DNA from 4 places in the Siminovitchia sp. FSL H7-0308 genome. Region 4 is predicted to be linked to each of the others. Evidence: predicted binding sites of a transcription regulator. Region 4 holds the regulator's gene; each other region holds the start of a gene.
What was found. Region 4 encodes LexA, which represses DNA repair genes until DNA is damaged. Its sites were predicted from a motif close to CGAACATATGTTCG; they were not measured.

Region 1: the regulator LexA is predicted to act here: its motif matches at 4,223-4,236, upstream of addB (helicase-exonuclease AddAB subunit AddB).
Region 2: the regulator LexA is predicted to act here: its motif matches at 2,980-2,993, upstream of MHB50_RS11900 (DNA repair exonuclease).
Region 3: the regulator LexA is predicted to act here: its motif matches at 2,964-2,977, upstream of uvrB (excinuclease ABC subunit UvrB).

Annotation. Positions count from the first base shown of each region.
Region 1 is NZ_CP150282.1:2,453,086-2,459,288, reverse strand. Features, by position in the region: gene MHB50_RS11730 (M48 family metallopeptidase) at 1-1,270, shown strand, start outside; gene MHB50_RS11725 (IDEAL domain-containing protein) at 1,316-1,540, opposite strand; gene MHB50_RS11720 (competence protein ComK) at 1,763-2,311, shown strand; gene MHB50_RS11715 (hypothetical protein) at 2,328-2,744, opposite strand; gene MHB50_RS11710 (TVP38/TMEM64 family protein) at 2,941-3,555, shown strand; gene addB (helicase-exonuclease AddAB subunit AddB) at 4,317-6,203, shown strand, end outside.
Region 2 is NZ_CP150282.1:2,486,487-2,492,689, forward strand. Features, by position in the region: gene MHB50_RS11895 (AAA family ATPase) at 1-1,713, opposite strand, end outside; gene MHB50_RS11900 (DNA repair exonuclease) at 1,728-2,957, opposite strand; gene MHB50_RS11905 (YhzD family protein) at 3,090-3,275, shown strand; gene MHB50_RS11910 (Cof-type HAD-IIB family hydrolase) at 3,332-4,198, opposite strand; gene MHB50_RS11915 (YlbF family regulator) at 4,476-4,829, opposite strand; gene MHB50_RS11920 (DUF445 family protein) at 4,861-6,003, opposite strand.
Region 3 is NZ_CP150282.1:554,716-560,918, forward strand. Features, by position in the region: gene MHB50_RS02590 (EAL domain-containing protein) at 676-2,391, opposite strand; gene MHB50_RS02595 (aspartyl-phosphate phosphatase Spo0E family protein) at 2,455-2,649, opposite strand; cyclic di-GMP riboswitch class I at 2,743-2,824, opposite strand; gene uvrB (excinuclease ABC subunit UvrB) at 3,098-5,071, shown strand; gene uvrA (excinuclease ABC subunit UvrA) at 5,079-6,203, shown strand, end outside.
Region 4 is NZ_CP150282.1:2,007,131-2,013,333, reverse strand. Features, by position in the region: gene MHB50_RS09590 (hypothetical protein) at 661-927, shown strand; gene MHB50_RS09585 (stage II sporulation protein P) at 1,291-2,385, shown strand; gene lexA (transcriptional repressor LexA) at 2,464-3,084, opposite strand; gene MHB50_RS09575 (hypothetical protein) at 3,238-3,423, shown strand; gene MHB50_RS09570 (recombinase family protein) at 3,446-4,102, shown strand; gene MHB50_RS09565 (DUF896 domain-containing protein) at 4,256-4,489, shown strand; gene tkt (transketolase) at 4,607-6,203, shown strand, end outside.

The sequences.
Region 1 (6,203 bases), 450 kb from region 4:
TAGAAAATGGTGTTTACGTGCAATCGCCGCTTATTTTTTGTTCGGCGTAGTCATGTACGTTTATTTGTTTTTTTTGGCTGATACGTCCATCCCGGATATGTATAAAGGTACAAGCGTCGATCCAACCACATTTTTAAACGCCCGGGAAATGATGTTAAGTGAAGAATATTCCAAGATCCGCAACTTGCTTTTTTTTCTGTCTTCTCCATATGAGTGGTTGTTTTATTATTTAGTACTTATTTTTGGTGTTTCAGCCGCCTTCGAACGTTGGGCAGGCCAAGCGTCAAAATGGTTTCCGTTGAAAACAGCTATTTATTTATTCTGGCTGTCTCTTGCATCATTCGTATTTACTTTTCCATTTTCTTATATCTCTTATGTATTTTCAAGAACTTACAATATTTCCACACAGTTGTTCCCATCGTGGATGAAGGATGAATTAATTGATTTTTGGGTCAGTTACGCCACTATGTTCATCCTTGTCCTCGTGCTATATAGTTTGATGAAAAAATTTAAAAAGAAGTGGTGGTTGGCCGCATGGGTGTTGTCGGTTCCGTATTCCATTTTCATGATGTTTATCCAGCCTGTCGTCATTGATCCGCTGTATAATGATTTTTACCCCTTGAAAGACAAACAACTGGAATCCAAAATCCTCCTGCTTGCCAATGAAGCGGACATACCGGCGGAACATGTATATGAAGTGGATATGTCGCAAAAAACGAATGCGTTAAATGCCTATGTAACGGGTGTTGGATCTAACTCCAGGATCGTTCTTTGGGATACGACCCTTGAACGTTTGGATGATGAGGAAGTTTTGTTTATCATGGCTCACGAGATGGGCCACTACGTGGAAAAGCATATTTATTTTGGCATTGCCGGCTATACGCTGCTTTCCTTTGCGGGCCTGTGGCTGACAGCGAAATGGATGGAACGGTGGGTTGCCAAAAGAGGAACAGTGTGGAAGGTGGAAAGTATAACAAACATCAGCTCCCTGCCTGTTTTTCTGCTGACAATCTCTATTCTTCTGTTTGCCGTCAGTCCGTTGACAAACTGGGTATCACGTTACCAGGAAATGCGGGCTGATCGATATGCGATCGAAATGACACAGGACAAAGACGCGGCCGTACGGACATTTCAAAACTTGACGAAAGCAGGGTTAAGCCAAGTAAACCCGCCATACCTTGTGAAAATTTTCCGTTATGGACATCCAACGATGCTGGAACGGATTAGAATGATGGAAGAATTTGAAGGTGATCGGGACGAAGAGTTATAAATGAAAAACATCCCCCTTAAGAGGGGGATGACTATTGTTGAGTATTTATTCTGTATATTTGGCCAATTCTTTTGTCAGCTTCATAAAAGCTTCTTTGTCTTTTCGGTCAAGCGCCAAGTCAATTTCTTTTCGCAACTGCTCTTCGCGTCTTTTTTGCAGGAGTCCGTTCAGGAAAAGGTCAGTGTACCACTCAAGCGCTTGTGCTTCTTTTTGTTGCTGTGTCATCGTATACTCTTTCAACAGTTCCTGATAAGATTTCTTCCTTTCCATCGATGATCACCTCGGAACCTTTTTTTAATTATACACGGTTAATGGGCAAAATACAACTAATCTATGAAAATTTTCAGATGTTTTTTAAGAATAAATCTGTTGCTTATTATGAATGAGAGAATTTTCATTATTTAATATAATTTGGAATTTATGTGACATTTTTGTGCGCGTATGTTATGATTTATATGAATAATGATGAAGTTTGTTGAAAGGGGAAGAGCTATGGCGAAAAAGGACATCGTTTTTGTTGAGGATTATGAAATTAACCCGTACACGATGATGATTAAGCCCGCAACGAACAATGATCCTCAAATTCTCTCGGAAATTTTTGAAATGAATGGTCGTTACTTATCTTCAGACCCGCCCTTTAATATCGTAAAGAGAAGCTGTGAATATTTTGGATCTTCTTTCAATGGAAGACGACACGGGACACGGCAGCTCATAGGAATTACCCACAAGCCACCGATTATTGTAGACCCCTACACATCCATCTTTCTTTTTCCTACCGCATCACCTACAAGCTCCCATTGTATATGGATTTCTCACGATTATGTTACCTCACATAAAAGAAACGGGTCAGATGCGACGATCGTTACATTCCAAAACAATGAAATCCATGAACTTCCGATTTCATTTTATTCGTTTGAAAACCAGTTATCGCGGACGGCCATGCTAAGAATTAAATTTATGCAAAATATGAAGCGGATGGAGAAGTTTGCCAAGCTGATACATAATCAGGTTTCAGAGCAGAGAGGATTTTATTGGACTTAATTTAGAAGGAACATGTTCATGTCTCCTTCTTTTTTGGTGTTGGCTCCGTTTCGGGGCTACGCGCTTGTGATTTGGTCCGGCTGCCGCTGCCCAAATAATCAGTGAGCAGTTCTTCGACCCTGTTTCGCAGACGGGGATTAAAGTAATTATGGTGTTCCTCGTAGCCTTTGTAAAAAAACATGTACATCGTAAAAGCATTGTCTGATTTTATTTTCTTGACACGGATATTGTTTTTTTGCAAATGGTGTTTTACTGCTGCAAGCTCCTTCTGAATGATGTTCATTGTTTTTTGAATCAATTCCTGATAAGGTTTTTTTAGTTTGAAGGGACTTTTTTCTATCATGCGCAAGTCACGGCGCAATACGGAAAGAACCATTGGCAAGTAGATCGCCTGCTCAATTACATCCCGTTCATTGTCAGGAATCCTTGTCATTTTTCATTCTCCTTTCCTTAAAGAAGGGAACATTTGTTCTCATTTTACTAAGAGGCATTCGAAATAGCAAGATGAAATTGCTGGTAAGGAAGGCAATTCTTGCATGGAGGAAGAAGAATAGATCAGAGGCATGCGGCTATGTTATAATTTAAAAACAAACAAGGCCGTGCTCCCGGTTGTGAATAGAGGAATATTGATGGATCTGGATTTTTTCAAAGAATGGATAACGATTGAAAATGTGATGGAATTAATCGAAAAGTACCGCTCTTTCGGTCCGCTCCCCGGTATTTTATTGCCATTCCTAGAGGCGTTTTTCCCGTTTTTGCCGTTGTTTTTGTTTGTGATGGCAAACGCCAATGCTTTCGGACTTGGCTGGGGGTTTCTGTTTTCCTGGATTGGCTCTGCGAGCGGGGCTTATTTTGTGTTCTTGCTCATACGAAGATTTGGCGAAGCGCGGGTGTTCAACTTTCTGCGCAGGAATGAAAAAGTTCGGAGCTTGATGGCTTGGGTGGAAAGGCGCGGCTTTGGTCCGTTATTTATTCTACTCTGTTTTCCGTTTACACCATCAGCTGTCGTAAATATTGTGGCAGGTCTTTCGAAAATAGGCATATATCAATACATGCTTGCTGTGTTAACCGGGAAAGCCGTCATGATTTTTACAATGAGCTTTATTGGATATGACGTCATCTCTTTAGTAAAACAGCCCGTCAGAACGGGAATTGTTTGTTTGATCATCGCCATCCTGTGGTATGCTGGAAAACGGGTCGAAGAAAAGCTGAAAGAAAAGGATAAGACACGTCTGCACGATTAAGAAAAGTGTACAAGCCTTCTTTTTGCGTCGCGCAGATTTTCAAATAAACAAAAGGCTTTGGCGTCGCGCATTTAAAAAACGTACGCATGATCTGGAAAATGGATGGCAATAAAGATGTGAACGTTGAACTGCACCCCAATCAAATATTGGAGGTGCTTTTCTCATGTTGCATGTAATTAATCGAAAAGAAATGAGAGACATATGTATCACTTTGGGGGAGAAAGCGCTCGCAAAACTCACCGTACACTTTATCGTTTAAATGGAACATGCTTGATGAAAGGAACAGAGGAGAGATCGTCCATCACAGAAACAGCAGCGGTCATTACCATTCTACTTTCCAAGGTTGAAAAAAGGAGCACACACAAGTATAACGTCTAAGTAATAACGGAAACCGACCACTAGCTATGATAGATCATGCCCGCTCCCGGGAGAGGCGAAGAAAACGGTCACCATCCATGACAGCTCCGTCCTCCCTATAGAGTAAATCGCAAAAGTGGTCATCAAACCCGGTTGATCATGCCCGCTCCCAGGAATGAGGCGAGTAAATTGGTCAACTGGCCCGATGTGATTTTGACACCGGTGGGAATGGTCTTGTGCGATTTGACCGTACTTATTGAAATGATCGCATTTTTTGTGTGCAGGCCGGTGACTTTCCCACTTTTCTTGCGGAATGTATGTTCGTATTTGTTGGGCGTTATATGTTATAATAAAAGGAAATTTTTCGGTTTCATGGGGAAAAAGTGAATAAAGGGGTTGGAAATATGTCGCTTCGTTTTATTATCGGCCGTTCGGGGACAGGAAAAACGACATTCATTCTAAACGAAATCAGAGAGAAGTTAAAAGAACTTCCTGACGGTCCCCCCATTTTATACATAGTTCCGGAGCAAATGACGTTTTTATCTGAATATGAATTGGTGCAAACGCCGGGACTCGCCGGAACGATCCGGGCCCAAGTATACAGTTTCACCCGGCTTGCTTGGCGGATTTTTCAGGAAACAGGCGGGTCAAGCAGAAATCATGTGACAAGTGCCGGGCTGAATATGTTGATCAGAAAAATTGTGGAAGACCATAAGAATGAGTTGAAGTTGTTCCGACAGGCATCCGATAAATCGGGCTTTGTCCAGCAATTGGAACAGATGTTCACTGAACTGAAACATTATTGTGTGGCGCCTGATGACCTGGCTAAACAGAAGGAGGAAATGGCGTTTCTTCATTCTACACGGGCATTGGCTGATAAACTCCATGACATTGAATTGATTTACCGGCTTTTTGAAAAAGGACTGGAAGGAAAGTATTTGGATTCCAATGATAGCTTGCGCTTGTTGTCAGAACTGATTGACCGGTCTCAATATCTGCAGAATGCCGAAATTTATATTGACGGTTTTCACAATTTTACGCCCCAGGAATATTTGGTGATCAATCGCCTTTTGAAAAAATGCAGCAGGGTGACGGTGGCGCTTATACTGGATCGGCCCTTTCAACATGAGCTGCCTGATGAACTTCATCTATTTAGAATGACTGGCGAAACGTATGCTCACTTATATGAGATGGCGCAGCAAGAAGACGTTCCGGTTGAACAAGATATCCAGCTTTTGCATGCGAAAAAATTCAAGTCTGCAAACCTGCGCCATTTAGAAGCCCAATTTGAAAGCAGGCCGGTGAGTGCTTCAAAGGAGGAAGGCGGTATACAATTGATGGCAGCCGCCAATCGCCGGGCGGAAATGGAAGGCATTGCAAGAGAAATTCGCCGGCTGGTGATGGAGGAAGGATACCGTTATAAAGATATCGCTGTTTTAATCCGGAATGGAAATGATTATCGGTCGGCTTTGGAGACCATTTTTCATGACTACGACATACCGTTTTTTATTGATCAAAAGCGTTCAATGCTCAATCATCCGCTCGTAGAGTTGCTTCGCTCTGTTTTGGAGGTCATCAATGGAAACTGGCGATACGAGCCGGTATTTCGGGCTGTCAAAACAGACCTGCTTTTTCCGCTTGGAGAACATATTGAGACGTTCCGGGAGCAAATGGACAGGCTGGAAAATTACGTTCTTGCTTATGGGAAGAAAGGGGAAGACTGGACAAAGAACGAACGATGGACGTACAGCCGGTTTCGCGGGTTGGAGTCTGCCCAATTCGTACAGACTGATAAAGAAAAGGAAATAGAGAGGGAGATCGCCCGTTCAAGGGAGCTCGTTACACTTCCCATTGTAAGGCTGTCTAGGCGACTTAAAAAAGCTGTAAAGGGACGGGATTTATGCGAAGCTGTCTATTTATTTCTGGAAGAACTGGAAGTTCCGCAAAAATTGGAGCAGCTCAGTGAGAATGCCGAGAAGAAAGGCCGGTTAATTGAATCAAGGGAGCATGATCAGGCGTGGAATGCCATCATTGAGTTATTGGACCAGTTTGTGGAGATTTTGGGGGATGCGAGCATCTCATTGGATAAATTTATTTCCATTATTGACTCCGGATTGGAAGAAATGAAGTTTTCTCTTATTCCGCCGGCCGTAGATCAAGTTTTTGTTGCCAATTTGGAATTATCGAGGTTGTCTCATATTAAAACGGCATTTGTAGCCGGTTTAAACGACGGCGTTTTGCCGGCAAGGATGATAGATGGGGGAGTGTTGTCTGACGAAGACCGGACTGCA
Region 2 (6,203 bases), 480 kb from region 4:
ATGATAAGCCTGCTTCCACTCCTCACGAAGCTGGAGTTGCCTTTCAAATCGTGAGAAAAGATCCGTTCGTCCGTCGAATTTTGCAATGGTCTCCTCCATTGTTTTTAATTGCTCTTTCTTTATGCGGATGCTTTCATCGTATAACCCATCATTATTTCTCTTCCAAGACAGCATCATAACCGAATACAAGATGGCAGCGATGGAAAACAGTGCAAATATCCATTGGTTGGAAAAAAAGCTCCATATAAAAACAAAAGCAAACAGTGAAACAAACAGGCCGTTTATAATAAAGCTCTGTTTTCTTTTTTGTGCCCTTTCCCGCTCTTCGCGGCTTTTTTGCTCAAGAAGGCGCTCAATCTCCCTTTCCAAAGTCCGCTTTTCTTGTTCGGCCGACTGGACAGACGCTTGCATGTCATACTGTTTTTTCCACTTTTGAAATGTTTCTTCATCGATCAGGTTGCGTTCAATGTCCTTACACGTTTCCTCACATTTTTTCAGCAGCACTAGCTCATTGTTCAACATGTCATCCATGTCGCTTATTTTTCCTTCCAAACGGACATATTGTCGAACCTGTTCCTTCAATTTCGCTTTCATGTCCATTCCCAAGTTGAATTCATGCATGGCGGAAAAAATATGCTCGGACAAATTCAATTCCTTCAAAATATAGGCCGTTTCTTTTTCATAATCCTCTATTTCTTTAACAATCAAGGAAATTTTTTCGTCTGCTTGCTCATATGAGGGCCATCCCTGCACAAGCAACTCAGCCCGGCTTTGTTGAAACCCCGGCATTGGCGCGTGCGCCTCCAGCTCCTCCTTTGTTTCCGCCCATTTTTGTTTGGTTGTTGCCAAAGCACTGCTCACTTGAATCAGTTGATCTTTATATTTTTCAAGCCTGGCAATCCCTTCTGTCGGAAAATCGACAGGACCCACTTGTTCAAGCCGGCTTTTGATCTGTTCGGCCTCCATGATGAGCGGCCAGGACTTATACAAGTTCTCATAGTTTCTTAGCTGTTCCTTTTTCAAACGAAGTAACTCTTCAAGTTCCCTCATGGCTTGTTTTACAGACTCTTTCTTTTGGAGCAACGTTTCATATTGTGCGTTTTCTTGCCTGGCATGTTTAAGAAGCTGTTCCTGCTCACGGAGCTTTTTCATTTGGACATTCATCCGGGGTTTGCGTCCGCCTGGTTTAAAAAGATCATGCATGTTTTTTTGCAGATGCTGTTCCGCTTGGAGTAATAAGTCTGTTCCCACTGTTCCGGCAGCGATTAAATACTTGGCGATATCCTCTTCTTTTAATCGGTGGATTTGCTGCAATCCTTCGAGGCGAAAAGAAAAAATACTTTCAAACATCTGCCTGTCCATTCCGTTTAAAAGTTCGCGTAAAAATGCTTCATCTTTGATCGTTCCGTCTTCCAACACAATTGTTACATCTCCCGCAGCCTTTCCCCTTACTCGTTCGATGACGACTTCACCAAATTTACCGGTTGCCATGACCAATTTACCGCCATAAGAAGAGCCGGTTTTCGGTTCATATCTTGGCTGAGATGTCTGTTGTTTGCCTGGAAATCCGAATAACATGCTTTGGATAAACGACATGATCGTCGATTTGCCCGCTTCATTCTCACCGTAAAAAATTTGGAAATCCCCCATGTTTTTAATATGGAGATCGTTAAATTTACCATATCCGTATATGTAAATTTCTATAAGCCGCAATGATTCTCCCCCCTTCACTTCATCCTGGAAATCGAGTCAATCACAAGCTTTTGGGCAGAATAAAGTATCTCGTCTAATTCCTGTTCAGTGAAAGCATCCAAATAACGACTTCCATATGTATGGGAGTAAAGATCAGCAATCGCTTCATCTAATCCATCGCTCTTTAATTCCAAAACGATGCTTTCGATAGTGTCGGCCAGTTTTTCATCAATAACACTCGAGGAATGAAGCATCGTGGCATGAATCTTATAAGGCCAAACAAATGCTCCTTCGAAATCAGCATTGTCTTGAAGCATTTCTAGAAACTCTTCATTCTCAATCGTTCGCAAAACGTTATCCAAAAGCAAATCCGCCTGGTGAAGGGTCAAACTGCAAAGGACCCCTTCGGCTTTGTTTGACCGGAGTGATTCCATTTCTTTTATACATTCATTAAAAAGCTGCGTTAGATCCATGCCTTCCCGAATGTGGATGTCGATTGATTCCCAGCGAATATCCGCCGTTTCAATAAATTCCACTTCCGTTTCGCCCGCCTCTTTTAAAACAACAAAATAACAACCTTTTTCCCCATACTCTTTTTGGTGCCTTCCTTGAATGTTTCCCGGATATACGATATACGGATTGGAATGCAGTATTTGTTTTTGATGTATGTGGCCGAGCGCCCAATAATCCATGGTTTTTTTGAGCAATTCATCAACTGAAAAAGGAGCATAAGGCTGATGCGTCCCTCCTTGCCCTTCTTCGCTTCCATGAAGCATGGCAATATGGAAATCGGCCCCTTCCACTCTTTTATATTCTGCGACTTTCCGGGAATAGACATGCCGCTTTGGATAACTGAATCCGTACACATAAGCGGAAACCCCGTTTTTCCCAATCCATTTGACGGACTCCACTTTCTCTGAAAAGATCCGAACATTTCCCGGCATGTCAAGCGAGATCCAGCCGCCGTCCAAGTGATCGTGATTCCCGTGTATCATAAAAACGGATATGCCGCTTTCTTCCAATCGCTGCAACTGTTTTCTCAATCGCGCCTGTGCTTTGATGCTGCGGTCTTCCCCGTCATATAAATCACCACATATGAGCACGAAATCAACCTTTTTTTCGATAGCCGCGTCAATTACGTTTTGAAATGCCGTAAATGTACTTTCCCTTAAACGCTGTACCAATGGTTTCGGCAAATGGCCCAAGCCCCGGAAAGGACTGTCCAAATGCAAATCTGCTGTATGTATAAAACGGATTTCTTTCATGATGACAGCCACCCCCCCCAAACGAATATACGTTCTCATTATTATACTAAAGTTTGGGAGTACATGCCATCACCACCTTTTCATTTTACCGCAAGTATGTAATGATAGTGATAAAAAAAGGAGGTTCATAGAATGGGAACCTATTACTTAACCGCTTTTGAGAAAACAGGGAAAACATTGCTGGATGAAACGTTTGAAGCAAACAATGAAAGCGAGGCCAAAGAGAAAGGGAACGCCATTCTGGCTGAAAAAGGACTGCTTCAACACACACACCGATGCACAACACAAGCGGGACAGCTTGTTTTATTTCACCGCTGACAATGAACAGGCGCCTCCGAGCTTTTACCAAAAGCCGAAGGCGCCTTTCCAAGCGTTTATTTAAGCATATTGTTCTTTTTTAAAAATTCGATGCGATACTGCTTTCGAAAATGTTCTCGAACCATGTAGGCCAAGCCGTTTTCATTATTGGTCCTCGTAATCCAGTCTGCGGAATCTTGAAGCGCAATAGGCGCATTGCCCATGGCAACACCCAAACCCGCCCAACTGACGAGAGGAATATCATCCATGCCTGCTCCGACGGCAACAACTTCGTGCTGCTTGATGCCATAGTGGTTACAAATATACTTGATCCCATTTAACTTTGAAGCGCCCGCCGCCACAATTTCCATCTTTAGTCCATCGGATTCTATGCAATGGACTTCTTCGTACATTTCCTCAATCGCTTTTTTCGCATCTTCCAAATCCTTTTTCGCGAAAAAAACCACTTCCATTTTTGGTGGAGAAACAGGATCATCCAACAGTCGTTCACTTAGAGAATCAACGTACCTTTCTTGGTAGATGAAGCGGCTCGCCGATTGAAAAACAACCTTTGCCAGCATGTTGTTGGGGACCTTCACTTTATTGCCAAGTAAAAATTTTTCATGTACAAGGCGAATTTGGCAAGAAAAAGATTCTAAAAGCGTGACGAGTTCACTTGTAATCTGCTCATTAATTCGATGAACATATATCGGTTTGTTTAATTCTTTGGCGATGAAAGCGCCTTGATGCGTAGCTAAATAGGAGTCAAGCTTTAGCATTTTCGCCACACGTTTGGCTGCCGGAAAGTTCCTCGATGTGGCGATCGTTATATGAATTCCCTTTTGCAGCGCAAAATCCACCGCTTCCCGGGTATGTTTATGAATCTTGCCATTGTCTTGCTCAAGAGTTCCATCGATATTCATGACAAGCATTTTATATACCATGTTGCATGCTCCCCCTTTACGCAGTCTCTGCCTTTATTTATATATACGAGATGCGCGGGACAATTAGAACAAACTTGACGGATTGGAAAATAGCAAGAAAACGGGGCTGGACATAAGCAAATACGAAATAGCAAAGGGACCGGAACAAAAACCCTGTAAAAATGAAACAAACCGCATGGAAACAAGTTTCAAAACCTTGATTTCACGCGGTTTTATTCTCACGATTTTTACGAATATGAATCAGCTTTCAACTTATGTTCCAGCCCCTTCGTTCAAATCACCCGAAACTGGGACCATACAGATCATCAAGTGGTTTCAGAATGATTTTATTTAATTCGGCAATGATCATGCTCATCCGTTGTTCTGCATCCATTAACTTCGCCACTTTATGATGTTGCTGCACCCGGTTGGCAATTTCTTGTGCTTTCATTACTTCATCATCAGTAATATGCAGGCCTTCCATTTGTTTGTGCTGAAGCTGCAATTGAACATTCCGAAACTCATCAAACAAGTCACGGGCTGCCGGATCATTGGCGACTGCTTCAAACATTTGCTTCAGGTGGCTGAATTCTGTGCTTCTTCGCACCGCTTTTTCAAGAACATACGCTTGATCATATAAATTGGTACTCATATTAACAACTCCTCCCTCATCGTTTAACATACTATGATGCAACTGTAACAATGATACCCTGTATGATTCCAATTACTCCCCCCAATATCGCTCCGAGATAAGTGATCATGACCAATTCTTTTTTAGCGATTGAAATGACAAGCTCTTCCAATCGTTTCAGGGAGAAAGATTCTATTTCGTTCCGAATAATGTCTTCTATTTGAAAACGTTCCAACACCTCGCCGGATTGTTTCGTCAAGTACTCCCCTGCGATGGACAGAAGATTCGGGAGGACAGATTCCTTTATTTTAGCCCGATAAGGGAGGACAAGTTCACTGATCGGCTTTTGTAAAATGTCATCCACTTTCACCATCTTTGCAGCCGTTTCTTGCAAAAATGAAATAGCTTTTTGATCATTTAAATGTTGCAGAAATTCATGCGCCTTTTTACGTTTAAATTTGGCTGTTTCTTCTTCCATGATGGAGACAAGTACTTGTTTTGTGTTTGGATGATGCAGAAATTTGTTCAACTCAGGCTGCACCTTTTCAGCAAGCTGTTCCTCACCAATAAACATTTGAATCAGGTTCCATATTTTCCCCCGGGTTTTGAAAAAGTTTTCAATCATGACAGTGATTTTCTCTTTGCCTTCCTCACTTGTAAAATACTCGCTCCCCTTTTGAATGATTCGGTCGGCAATAAGGGGAATGTTTTGCTGAAAAACTTCCAACCACTGTTCGGGAACGATCTCCATTAATGATTTGTCTTTATATTGTTGCTTTAATGAATAAAACTTTTTTTCAATTTGGGTATTCATATATACAGATATTTTTTCACCCGGGGCGAATATTTGCATGTGTTCCAACAATTCTTCCAATGTCATCCCTTTGTCAAGCCAATGAGATATCTTGTCATTGATCCAGATTTCCATTTCTTGTTTGAACGTTTCATCTGTCAATTTTTTATTAATGCTGTCGGGCGTGACTAAATGGCTGACGACAAGCCGCCCTATTTGTGCCGCCAGTTCCCCTTGTCTTTTCGGAATTAACCCCGGCGTAAACGGAAGCCTCCATTTCCCGATATAAACTGGATAAAACGGCCGAAACAGCATCCGAATGGCAAGAAAGTTTGTAAAGCCACCGATCACTGCTCCTATCACCATCATAAACAACACTAATATGAACCAATTGTTCATCATGCATCTCCTCCAACTATGCAAAAGCGTATAAACGATATAAACAAGCACTTTGGATTGGCCACGATCAGCATAAGCCTCTTCAACTGCTATAAGCGTGGTAACCCAGTGGTGGCAACGGTTTTTTCAATGACAGCTAGTCCGAAAAAAACTTGCCGGGGTCGATGATCCGCTTTTCCGACTAGCACACAAGCAAAAAATCA
Region 3 (6,203 bases), 1.5 Mb from region 4:
CACAAGGAGGATTTATTGTCCGATGTCTAATGGATAGGTACTATTCCAATGGTCATTCTGGTGGGATTTAAGCTAGGGTTTATTTATGTTGTTGTTATACTCGCGATTGTCATGCAGTTAATCATAGAGTTTTGAGTGCAGGCAAAAAGTTGACACGCTCGAAAAAAGTCCTTGAAGCCATGGCGGTGGTGGTATAGGGAGTCAAGTGCTTTTTGACGAGGCGAATTTCACATTCGCTTATGTCAGGAAGCGGGAAGGGGGGCAATAAGTCAATGCCCTTCCCTTCTATTATAAAAGAGTAGTGATATGTAAACGCCGTTCGACTTAGTTCGACAGAACCAGAGCAAACTTCGGCAGTGACACATCGATATTTTCAAGAATGTCTGCCTACAGCAGTACGAGTGCAAGCGAAGGTGACAGGGTAAAAGGAAAGATTTGAAAGCATCGTCAACGCCTAAAAGATGCTATAAGCTTTTTCAAGGACGTCGCTCTCTGAAGTTGCCAACAGGACACTGCGATCTCAGGCCTTTGGTGTATTTTTATCAGAGGGACTTAGAGTTGGCAGACTAAGCAAACTTCCTCGTATAGCAACGTCTGCATGGGCCTAACTCTCCGGCTGCTTGCAGTTTCGCTGTATCTCATAGTAGAGGGCTCCCGTTTAAACGGCCGCTCGTGTTATAGCAATCTTGTTTCCACTTCTTTTTCTTTTAAGACCGCCTTGTCTTTTAGAAACATGTTGGCGATTTCCTTGCCGGCGATGGAGCGGCTGAACAGAAAACCTTGCACTTCATTGCAGCCGTATTTTTTTAGGAGTTGATATTGGGCACTCGTTTCCACTCCTTCTGCGATTACTTTTTTTTGCAGCCCTTTCGACAATTCAATGATAAATTTAACAATCATCTCATCTTCAACACTGTGAACGATGTTATGTATAAAGGATCTGTCGATTTTGATCGTATGGAATGGATACTGCTTTAAATAGTGTATGGATGAAAAGCCTGTGCCATAATCGTCCAAAGCAATGCTGATGCCCATTTCCGCCAGTTTTTCCAGTTGCTTTCGGATGAGTTCGCTTGATTTTAACAAGGAACTTTCCGTTAACTCCAGTTCAATGGAAGAAGGTGGTACAGAATAATCTTTCAAGCACTGCCTTATCCTGTCTATTAGGTCATTTTTCAAAAAGCTTTTTGCTGACAAGTTTATGGAAATTTTATGAAAAGGGACCTGCTCTTTTTTCCATTGCTGGATTTGTTGGCAAACCGTACGGATAACAAAGTCATCAATGAGTTGAATGACTTTCCCGTTTTCTTCGGCCATCGGAATAAATGTTGCGGGTGCCACATTCCCTTTGCAGGGATGCTCCCAACGGACAAGCGCCTCGGCTCCAATCGCTTTTTGAGTAAGGACATCAATTTTTGGTTGGTATTCTACATAAAGCTCTTCATTTTGTATGGCCTTTAGCAAGTCGGCTTCCAATTCAAATTTTTTCAGTGTTTCTGCTTTCATCTCGGGCAAATAAAATTGGAAGTTTCCGTTTCCCCGTTCTTCAGCATGTTTCAAAGCAATTCGCGCTTTTTTAAACAATGTTTGAAAATTTTTCCCGTCATAAGGAAACATGCTTCCCCCGATTGTTGCTGTAAATTGAAGATCTTGATGGTTTATGGTGAAGGGGGTTTCAATATGATTGATCAGCTTTTGAGCATCGGAAATGTATTGGTCGTAAGTGTCTGGCTCTGTCCCTTTTAGAAGAATGCCAAGAGTATTTTCTTCGATGCGGAAAACGATATCGTCGTTCTTTTCGTTATTGGTCATATGAGAAACGATTGATTGAATCACTTTTTCTCCTGCTTCAAGTCCGTATACATCAATCACATCATCTAGTTCATCAATGGTTACATAAAAAAAAGCAAAGGTGTCATTTTTATCCACATGTGAAAGCCGTTGATTGACATATTTCTTGGCATGATAATAGCCTGGTTCGCCTTTTAAATAATTAAGCTTTTGGCATGTTTTCAGCTCGATGATGACGACAACTCCTAATAAATCATCATCAATGGATAACGGAATAAATGTAAACTCAGTGTTCAACTGTTGATTGTCAGGGCCTTTGACCGTTGCCTCACTAATGAGGATGGATTCGTCAGCGGCCTTATTCACTTTAAAATATGAAAAAATATGATCAAATATGTTTAGAGCAGATGGATTTTCAATGTCTGCTATATGTAGCAGTTCATGCCCTTTTTGATTGCAAAAAATGATGTTGCCCTTATGGTCAAAAAGGCAAATTGCATGTTCGGAATGCTGGAATGCAATAGAAAAAGCTTCTTCCAAGTTTATGGGCGGCCTGCGTATTTGCCGCCTTTTCCATGTAACTAGCTTCTTAAAGTTCAATGTTGCCCCTTCTTTCCATACTACGCTAATATCGGATCACCTTGCAGAATACAAAGAGTGTCATTATTGTGTTTGATCCATCGCTTGTTTTAATAATTCCTTTTGTTTCAGGTTTAATAATTGGTCGAGTTCTTGACTAAGCTTAACCGTTTTAGCGGCTGTTAGGCCAAATTTTCGCGCACTTCTAATCATTTGTTTCTTCTTAATATAAATGGAGTAATCAATAAAAGGTTTTATAGTCGTGTCACCTCCAAACAAAAAAATCCACCCGATAGAAAAGGTGGATTTTTATTGCATGGAAAAAGTGAACAAAATGATACAATAGTTCCGTCATTTCCAGATCCATCCTTCTTCGGTAACCCGGCTGCCATAGATTTCCCGTAGGCCCGTGGCTTTGCGTCCCTGATTTTCATCAAGTTTGCCATTATCGAAAGGTAGTCATATGTACCCACATTTTAACACCCCATTTTTTTATTTACAACGAAAATTGCCGAAATTTATAATAAATGGTCGAAAATGGTATAGCCTTTTAGGCCTGCCCTTTTCAAACGGCTCTGTATGGCAATGTCATACGAAAATATGTTCGGCCAAACTGTTTACGAAGGCGCATGTTGTGTTAAAATGAATGTATGTGAATCATATCCATTACCTTTCCGATTAACAGTCGGAAGATCATATAGATAGCAGATAAAGGGAGGATGCGGCTTTGATCAACCAGTTTGATATCGTATCGAATTATAAGCCGTCCGGCGATCAGCCAAAGGCGATTGCTCAGCTTGTGGAAGGAATTCGTTCCGGAAAAAAATATCAGACGCTTTTGGGGGCAACAGGAACGGGAAAAACGTTTACGGTGTCGAATGTCATTAAGGAAGTAAACAAACCGACACTCGTCATTGCCCATAACAAGACGCTCGCCGGTCAGCTTTATAGTGAGTTTAAAGAGTTTTTTCCTAACAATGCTGTTGAATATTTTGTCAGTTTCTATGATTATTATCAACCTGAGGCCTATGTTCCCCAGACAGATACATTTATTGAAAAAGACTCCAGTGTCAATGATGAGATCAACAGACTCAGGCACTCGGCGACGTCAGCTTTATTTGAGCGGAAAGATGTCATTATTATTGCGAGTGTTTCCTGTATTTACGGACTCGGTTCCCCGACAGAATACCGTGAGCACGTCCTTTCTCTCCGGACAGGAATGGAGATTGAAAGAAACAATCTGCTTCGCAGGCTGGTGGATCTACAATACGCGCGCAATGATATTGAATTTACAAATGGAACTTTTCGGGTTCGTGGGGATGTCGTCGAAATTTTCCCGATTGCGCGAGAAGAACAATGCATACGGGTGGAATTTTTTGGAGATGAAATCGACCGGATTCGAGTGGTCGACGCCCTCACGGGGGAAATAGTGGGAGACAGAGAACATGCCGCTATTTTTCCGGCTTCCCACTATGTGACAGCGGAAGATAAATTGAGAATTGCCATTAAGAATATAGAAGAAGAACTGGAAGAGCGTTTAGCCGAGCTGCGTGCGGAAGATAAATTGCTCGAAGCCCAGCGTCTAGAACAAAGAACCCGGTATGATTTGGAAATGATGCGGGAAATGGGCTTTTGCTCAGGGATTGAAAACTATTCCCGTCATTTAACGCTCAGACCGCCAGGCGCAACGCCATACACGTTGCTCGACTATTTTCCAGATGACTTCCAAATAGTCATTGACGAATCACACGTAACACTCCCGCAAATCCGCGGCATGTATAATGGAGATCAGGCAAGGAAGCAGGTGCTCGTTGATCACGGTTTCCGCCTCCCGTCAGCCTTAGATAACCGGCCGCTCAAGTTTGAAGAGTTTGAGCAGTACATCCACCAGGTTATTTTTGTGTCGGCCACACCAGGCCCTTATGAACTGGAAAAAACACCCAAAATGGTGGAGCAAATTATCCGTCCGACCGGACTGTTGGATCCAACCATTGATGTCCGGCCAATTGAGGGCCAAATTGATGATTTGCTCGGCGAAATTCAGGATCGGGTTGCCAAAAACGAGCGTGTCCTTATTACGACGCTGACGAAAAAAATGTCGGAAGATTTAACGGATTATTTGAAGGATGTAGGGGTCAAGGTACAGTATTTGCACTCGGAGATAAAAACACTTGAGCGAATAGAAATCATACGGGATTTACGTGTCGGCAAATTTGATGTCCTTGTCGGTATCAACTTGCTCCGGGAAGGGCTTGATATTCCGGAGGTATCGCTTGTAGCTATTCTTGATGCCGATAAGGAAGGATTCCTCCGTTCCGAGCGTTCACTGATTCAAACAATCGGCCGGGCCGCTCGGAATGCGAACGGCCATGTGATCATGTACGCCGACAATGTGACAGACTCGATGAAAAAAGCGATTTCCGAAACAAAGCGGAGGCGCGCCATCCAAGAAGAGTACAATCGAAAACATGGCATTATCCCAACAACCATTCAAAAAGATATTCGCGACGTCATTCGCGCGACGGTTGCGGCTGAAGACAGCGCAGAATACGAATATCAAACGGAAAAACTATCGAAAAACGAAAAAGAAAAGCTGATTGCTTCAATGGAAATAGAAATGAAAGAAGCAGCCAAAGCGCTTGATTTTGAAAGAGCGGCACAGCTTCGAGACGCTATTTTGGAGCTAAAAGCGGAAGGATGAAACGACGATGGCACTTGATAAAATAGTTGTTCAAGGCGCACGGGCCCATAATTTAAAAAATATTGATGTCACAATCCCGAGAGATAAATTGGTAGTTGTAACGGGATTATCAGGCTCCGGGAAATCTTCGCTTGCATTCGATACGATTTATGCAGAAGGTCAAAGACGCTACGTGGAATCACTTTCTGCTTATGCACGGCAGTTCTTGGGACAAATGGATAAGCCTGACGTCGATGCAATCGAAGGGCTGTCTCCGGCGATCTCGATTGACCAGAAGACGACGAGCCGGAATCCGCGCTCCACTGTCGGTACGGTGACAGAGATTTATGATTATTTGCGTTTGCTGTTTGCCCGAATCGGCAAACCTGTATGTCCGATTCACGGAATCGAAATTACGTCGCAAACGATTGAACAAATGGTTGATCGAATCATGGCGTATCCAGAGCGCACACGACTTCAAGTTCTGGCGCCTGTCGTTTCTGGACGCAAGGGAACACACGCTAAGGTGCTGGAAGAGATTAAAAAGCAGGGCTTTGTTCGTCTCAGGGTTAATGGTGAAACGCTTGATCTCAGTGAAGAAATTCGCCTGGAAAAAAATAAAAAACACTCTATCGAAGTCATAGTTGACCGCATTATTGTTAAAGAGGGAGTGGAAAGCCGTCTGGCAGATTCCCTCGAAACGGCTCTCGGCCTTGGGGATGGAAAAGTCATCATTGATGTCATTGGAGAAGAGGAACTGCTTTTTAGCGAACAGCTCGCATGTCCGGAATGCGGTTTTTCCATTAATAAGCTGGAACCGCGCATGTTTTCTTTCAACAGTCCATTTGGAGCGTGCCCAGATTGTGACGGACTCGGCTCCAAGCTCGAAGTAGATAAAGAACTTGTCATTCCCGATTGGGATTTGACGTTGAACGAGGGTGCGATTGCCCCATGGATTCCGGTGAGCTCCCGATATTATCCACAGTTGTTACAATCGGTTTGCCATCACTATGGCATTGATATGGATGTTCCGGTAAAGAACTTGCCTAAAGCCCAAATGGACAAAATTTTGTATGGTTCCGGAAATGAGGTCATCTTGTTCCGATATCAAAATGACTTTGGGCAAATACGCGAAAACAAGATCCGGTTTGAA
Region 4 (6,203 bases):
AGAGGTGAAAAGATGTTGAAATTCAAAAGGAAACCGGCAACCTGAAACGGATTGTCGCCATACTTTTCTTGATGAATTTCCCAAAAAAAGACTACCTTTTAGGAAGGTGACGGAATGGCTGTTAAAGCAGGAGTTATATTCACGCTTCTCATGACCCATTTCTATTTTTTGTAGGTACATCTTAGGAACATAAAAAATATTTCTATCGTAAGTCTTAACATCTCCTACGGGGTGTTTTTATTTTTTCATACAAAGGTACAATATTGAAGATAGTGCGCACTTTATGATCGATGCAGCCAGCGACGATTTATTATTTCACCTCTACCATAACAGATATATTGTCAAGCATACTGCCTTTCCTATACAGGAGGGGTTTTTGTTTTGCATAAAAATTTTTTTCACGAGCGTGCCGGCTTTGGGAGCTTAAAATAGAATCATTGCCACTACGGTCATATAAACCACTAGCTAAACACACAAGCTGTTTGAACAATTAAAAGTTTGTGAAGCTTTACTATGATAGGGTTTTAGTAACCTGCGCATGTCATTTTTTAAACGCAGTTGACATTGTTTTAGATTAGATTAAAAAATACCGAAACGAAAAAAATACTTGCCCAAAAATGATAAGATTCCTATAGACGGAATAAGGATGGAGGTAATAAGATGCTTAAAAAACCTTTTATATTGATGTTGCTTTCCGGATTCATGTTTACTGCTTCTTCAAGTGAGTGCGAAGATGTGCAATCCGTTGACGATAATGGGTCTTTACATATAAAAGCTAATACAAAACAAGCAATTGATCCGGAGTTGGCAAGCTTGCAAGAGCCAACCATTGGAGAAGCAACTGTCGAAGAACCTTTTAGCGAAAAGAAAAATAAAAAGCAATCGCCCGACAATAACGAAACATCCATGATGAACGAGACAGACTAAATGTTGCCCGTCCCCTTCTTGACTATGAACTTTGCAATCGCCCCGCAACCCTTGTATCAAGTCTTTCATCATTACATTATATTTCAAAATTTTCCATAAATGAAAGCCGTTTACAGGTACTTAACATGTAATGGGATGTTCGTAAAAGTGGTAAATCTATTAATTGTTTGGACACGAGCGAACAGTTTGATCTACTAAAAAATTCCTAATGTATAAAGAATAGATTGTTTTTTAAACCCCGTGGGCCCCTATGGGGCTTTTTTTATTTTCCGAAGTTTATAGGTATGAACAACTTTTTAATCATAGACTCTATCAACGCTCATATAAATGGTATTACAAAATCTTTCTTAAAGGATGAACCCGATGTTCAAATTCGCAGCAAAATCTTTTGCAACGGTTGTCGCACTTTTTTGCCTAATTTCGGCAATTGCCTTTTCAAGTGTAAAAATCAGCTTATTGTCCTTCATAGGTGATGATCCGTCAAGAACAGAAACTTTCCTATATGTCATGTCGTTGGAAAACCACGCTTTACAATCCGTTATTCCCGAAGGTTTTGAACAGACTTTGGGCAGAGATATTCTCGAATTATTTACGAACATCAATCTGCGGAACATGAAGACATTTTTAATTAGTGAGATTCCGGGACTGCATGCAGCGACCCCAAAAATTATTGTGGCTGGAAAAGGGACTGATTTTACGAATCTTCCGATTGAATCCCCGCCTCCGGATGATTTGGATGTTTGGGAAGAGAGTGATGATTCTGCGGAGGAATCTCCGCCGACAAAAGAACAGACAACAATAGATAAGCCCGTTGTTTTTATCTATTCTTCACATAATACGGAGTCATTTCTTCCTCTTCTTCCAAATGTAACGGATCCAAACCGCGCGTGGCACAAAGAGAAAAATGTGACACTGCTAGGAAAAAGATTGGGAGAAAAACTGGGAGAAAAGGGAATTAGTACGTTGGTGAATGAGGTCGATATTCAGGCGCTTTTGAAAAAAAGAAATATGAAATTCTTTCAATCATATGAGCTTTCACGTGAGATTGCCGTGGAAACGATGAAACAAAAAGAGGAAGTCCGCTTTTATTTTGATATTCATCGAGATTCGCAGAGAAAAGGGGTTACGACTGCGACAATTAACGGAAAAACGTATGCCAAGCCGTATTTTGTGATCGGACAGGAACATCCGAACTATCAGAAAAACCTGGAATTCGCAACACGATTGCATCATTCTATTCAAGAAAAATATCCCGGGCTGTCAAGAGGGGTTTTTGGAAAAACGAAGGCAGACGGGAATGGAGTATACAACCAAGATTTAACCGAAAATGCGCTCTTGATCGAGATTGGCGGGGTGGATAATACGTTGGAGGAACTCTATCGTACAGTCGATGTATTGGCGGAAGTGTTTAGCGAATATTATTGGGGTGAAGCAAAGGAAGCGGGCACAAATAAGTGAGCAAAAAATAAGCGGCTCAATGCGATACGGGGGATTGGGCCGCTCGTGCGTCGTGTATGGATAGCGAAGGAGGCTTGATCAATGGACAAAGCGCCTGTATAAGGCGATCACTTTTCCCAAAATGACGACATTGGATACGATAATGGGCTCCATACTCGCGTTTTCCGGTTGAAGTCTGAAATAGCCGGTTTCTTTATAAAACCTTTTGACTGTCGCTTCGTCTTCTTCGGTCATTGCGACGACAATATCTCCGTTGTTGGCCGTTTTTTGTTGGCGCACGATGACAAAATCACCATCATGAATCCCGGCTTCTATCATACTTTCACCTACGATTTCCAGCATGAATACTTGCTCGTCTGCCGGAACAAGTAATTCCGGAAGCGGATAGTAATCTTCAATATTCTCAACTGCTGAAATCGGCAGCCCGGCAGTGACTTTACCGACAAGCGGAACATTGACCGTTTTTTGAACGATTGTTTCCTCATTCTGGTTTAAAACTTCAATGGCTCTCGGTTTTGTCGGATCGCGCCTGATAAGGCCTTTGCTTTCCAGCCTGGCGAGATGCCCGTGTACAGTGGAGCTTGATGCGAGGCCAACCGCTTTCCCAATCTCGCGAACAGACGGAGGATAGCCCTTTTTTTTCACTTCATCTTTTATAAAGTTTAATATGTCTTCTTGCCTTTTTGTAAGTTTTGACACCTTTTCACACCCTTTTTCCCGTGATGAATTGACCTTATTATAGCATGCGGTTTTTCATTAAGCAAACATGGGTTCGTAATTTTATTGACACAAACAGGTGTTCCTATTATAATGTTTTTTGGATGCGAACAAACTTTCGGGGAGGGAATATGAATGATTGCGTCCGTATGGAAACATTATTCATTCGTCATTATCTTTTTTATACTGTCATTAATTATGGGATTAGTCATGATATTCAATTGGGAACAAGAGAATACTTCCTTGAAAACTGTCGAAGCAAATGTATACAATGATCTACAAGATCAAAGTGAAATGACAATGAATCAAAAAAATAGATGACTTTTGTTTTGGGGTTGAAAAAATGCATGCCATTATTTACTGCAGGGTCAGTACAAACAAACACACACAGGAAACCTCATTGGAAAGACAACAGGAAGAACTTGTGCAAGCGGCAAAAATGTGGGGGTTTGATGTAAGTGACATCATTCTCGACAAAGCGAGCGGCTATGATTTAAACCGTCCCGGCGTACTTGATATGCTCGACAAAATAGAAGGCGATAAAATTGGTGCTGTCCTGATCCAGGATGAAACGAGGCTTGGACGGGGCAATGCCAAAATAGCCCTCATGCATGTTCTTCTTAAGCAAGGTGTAACATTGTACAGCCTGTCTCATAACGGAGAACTGCAAATATCGGAAACAGACTCCATTCTATTGGATATTGTGGCGATGATCGAAGAACATCAGAGGAAATTGCATAATATCAAAATTAAACGGGGCATGAAGAGAGCCGTTGCCAAGGGCTATCAACCGGAGAAAAACTTGAAAAACCAGGGGAACCGGCATGGGCGGGAAAGAATAGAGGTCCCGGTGGAAGAAATCATTCGCCTTAGACAAAACAATATGACCTTTGAAGAGATAGCTGCCATGATGAGGGGGTTCGGTTTCAAAGTTTCCAAAGCAACGGTACATAGACGATACAAAGAGTTTATGGAGCAGGAGGATAATCAGGGTTCATGACAGTGTTGTCCACTGTTGTCCATCTCTGACATTGCGAACTCTAGCTTCATGTAGATAGTGCGTTTTCATCTATCAGTCAGGGGCGTATAGATTGTTTTCACCCATCGATTTTAGTAAACTGGAGCTAACTTAACGTAAAAAAGGAGTTTGAGTATGCTTTCAAAAGAAAAGCTCGCCAGGATTAATGCGCTAGCCCGAAAAGCGAAAGAAAAAGGCCTGTCCAAGGAAGAAGCAAAGGAGCAGTCGAGACTTCGCGGCGAATATTTAAAAGCGTTTCGCTCTTCCATGAAACAGACAATTGAACAAGTAAGGGTGTTTGATTCTACGGGACAAGAAGTAACGCCTGAAAAACTTCGCTCTATCCAGCTAAAGAAAAAACTTCATTAAAATTTCTTTACAAACATCGACCCGCTTCGATGTTTTTTTATACTCAAAAGTTGTGAAAATGCAAAAATATCTTTATGATATGTTATAGAACAAAATGGGAAAGGAAGAGATATTTAGATGCATAACAACAATGTGGCCGAGATTGACGCGCTGGCCATCAATACAATTAGAACGCTGTCAATCGACGCAATTGAAAAGGCGAATTCAGGTCATCCCGGCTTGCCGATGGGAGCAGCACCCATGGCCTATACATTATGGGCAAAATATATGAACCACAATCCAAAAAATCCCGAATGGTTCAACCGCGACCGTTTTATTTTATCAGCGGGTCACGGTTCAATGCTTTTATACAGTCTCCTTCACTTGTCAGGTTACGACCTTAAAATGGAAGACATTAAACATTTTAGACAATGGGGAAGCAAAACGCCTGGACATCCGGAATATCGGTATACACCTGGGGTAGAGGCGACAACGGGGCCGCTGGGACAAGGAATCGGAATGGCGGTTGGTATGGCCATGGCTGAACGCCATTTGGCGGCTGTTTACAATAAAAAAGATTACAATATTGTCGACCACTATACATATACACTCTGCGGTGACGGGGATTTAATGGAAGGGGTGGCTTCCGAAGCCGTTTCACTGGCAGGTCATCTCAAGCTTGGAAAGTTGATTGTATTGTATGATTCCAACGATATCACCCTTGATGGGGATCTGGACAAATCATTTTCGGAAAATGTAGGTGCCAGGTTTGAAGCATGCGATTGGCAATATATCCGTGTTGAAAACGGAAATGACCTTGAGCAGATTTCCGAAGCCATTGAACTAGCCAAAGCCGATCATACTCGCCCGACTTTGATTGAAGTAAAGACCATTATCGGCTACGGAGCCCCAAATAAGTCCGGTAAATCAGATGCCCACGGGGCCCCGCTCGGTGAAGCGGAAATGAAGCTTACAAAAGACTATTACAAATGGACATATGAAGAAGATTTTTATGTTCCTAAAGAAGTATATGAACATTTTGAAGAAACAGCGATCAAACGCGGAACTCGAAAAGAGGCAGAGTGGCGAACGCTCTTTGAAAGCTATAAAGCCGCTTTCCCTGAACTTGCCAGGCAATTGGAAGGCGCCATTGAAGGAAAACTTCCTGAAGCGTGGGATAAAGATATCCCGACATATGTAGAAGGATCCAGTCTGGCAACAAGGGCATCAGGCAGTGAAGTGATGAACAGCATTGCCAAAAATCTTCCTTATCTCATTGGCGGGGCTGCGGATCTGGCTAGCTCTAACAAAACAATGATCAAAGAAGAAAAAGATTTTTCCCCAGTTTCTTACGAAGGCAGGAACATCTGGTTTGGGGTACGCGAATTTGGTATGGGCACGGCCTTAAATGGGATGGCTCTTCATGGCGGGTTGAAAGTTTTTGGTGGTACGTTCTTTGTATTCTCGGACTATCTTCGTCCCGCCATCCGGCTTGCATCCTTAATGGAAATCCCAGTGACTTATGTATTTACACATGACAGCATCGCTGTTGGGGAAGACGGCCCTACACATGAACCTATCGAGCAACTTGCTTCGTTGCGCGCAATGCCTGGCTTGTCTGTGATCAGGCCTGCTGATGCCAATGAAACAGCGGCGGCATGGCGCTTATCGATAGAATCTGAAAATAAGCCGACTGCGCTCGTTTTAACGCGGCAAAACCTGCCGACATTGCCGT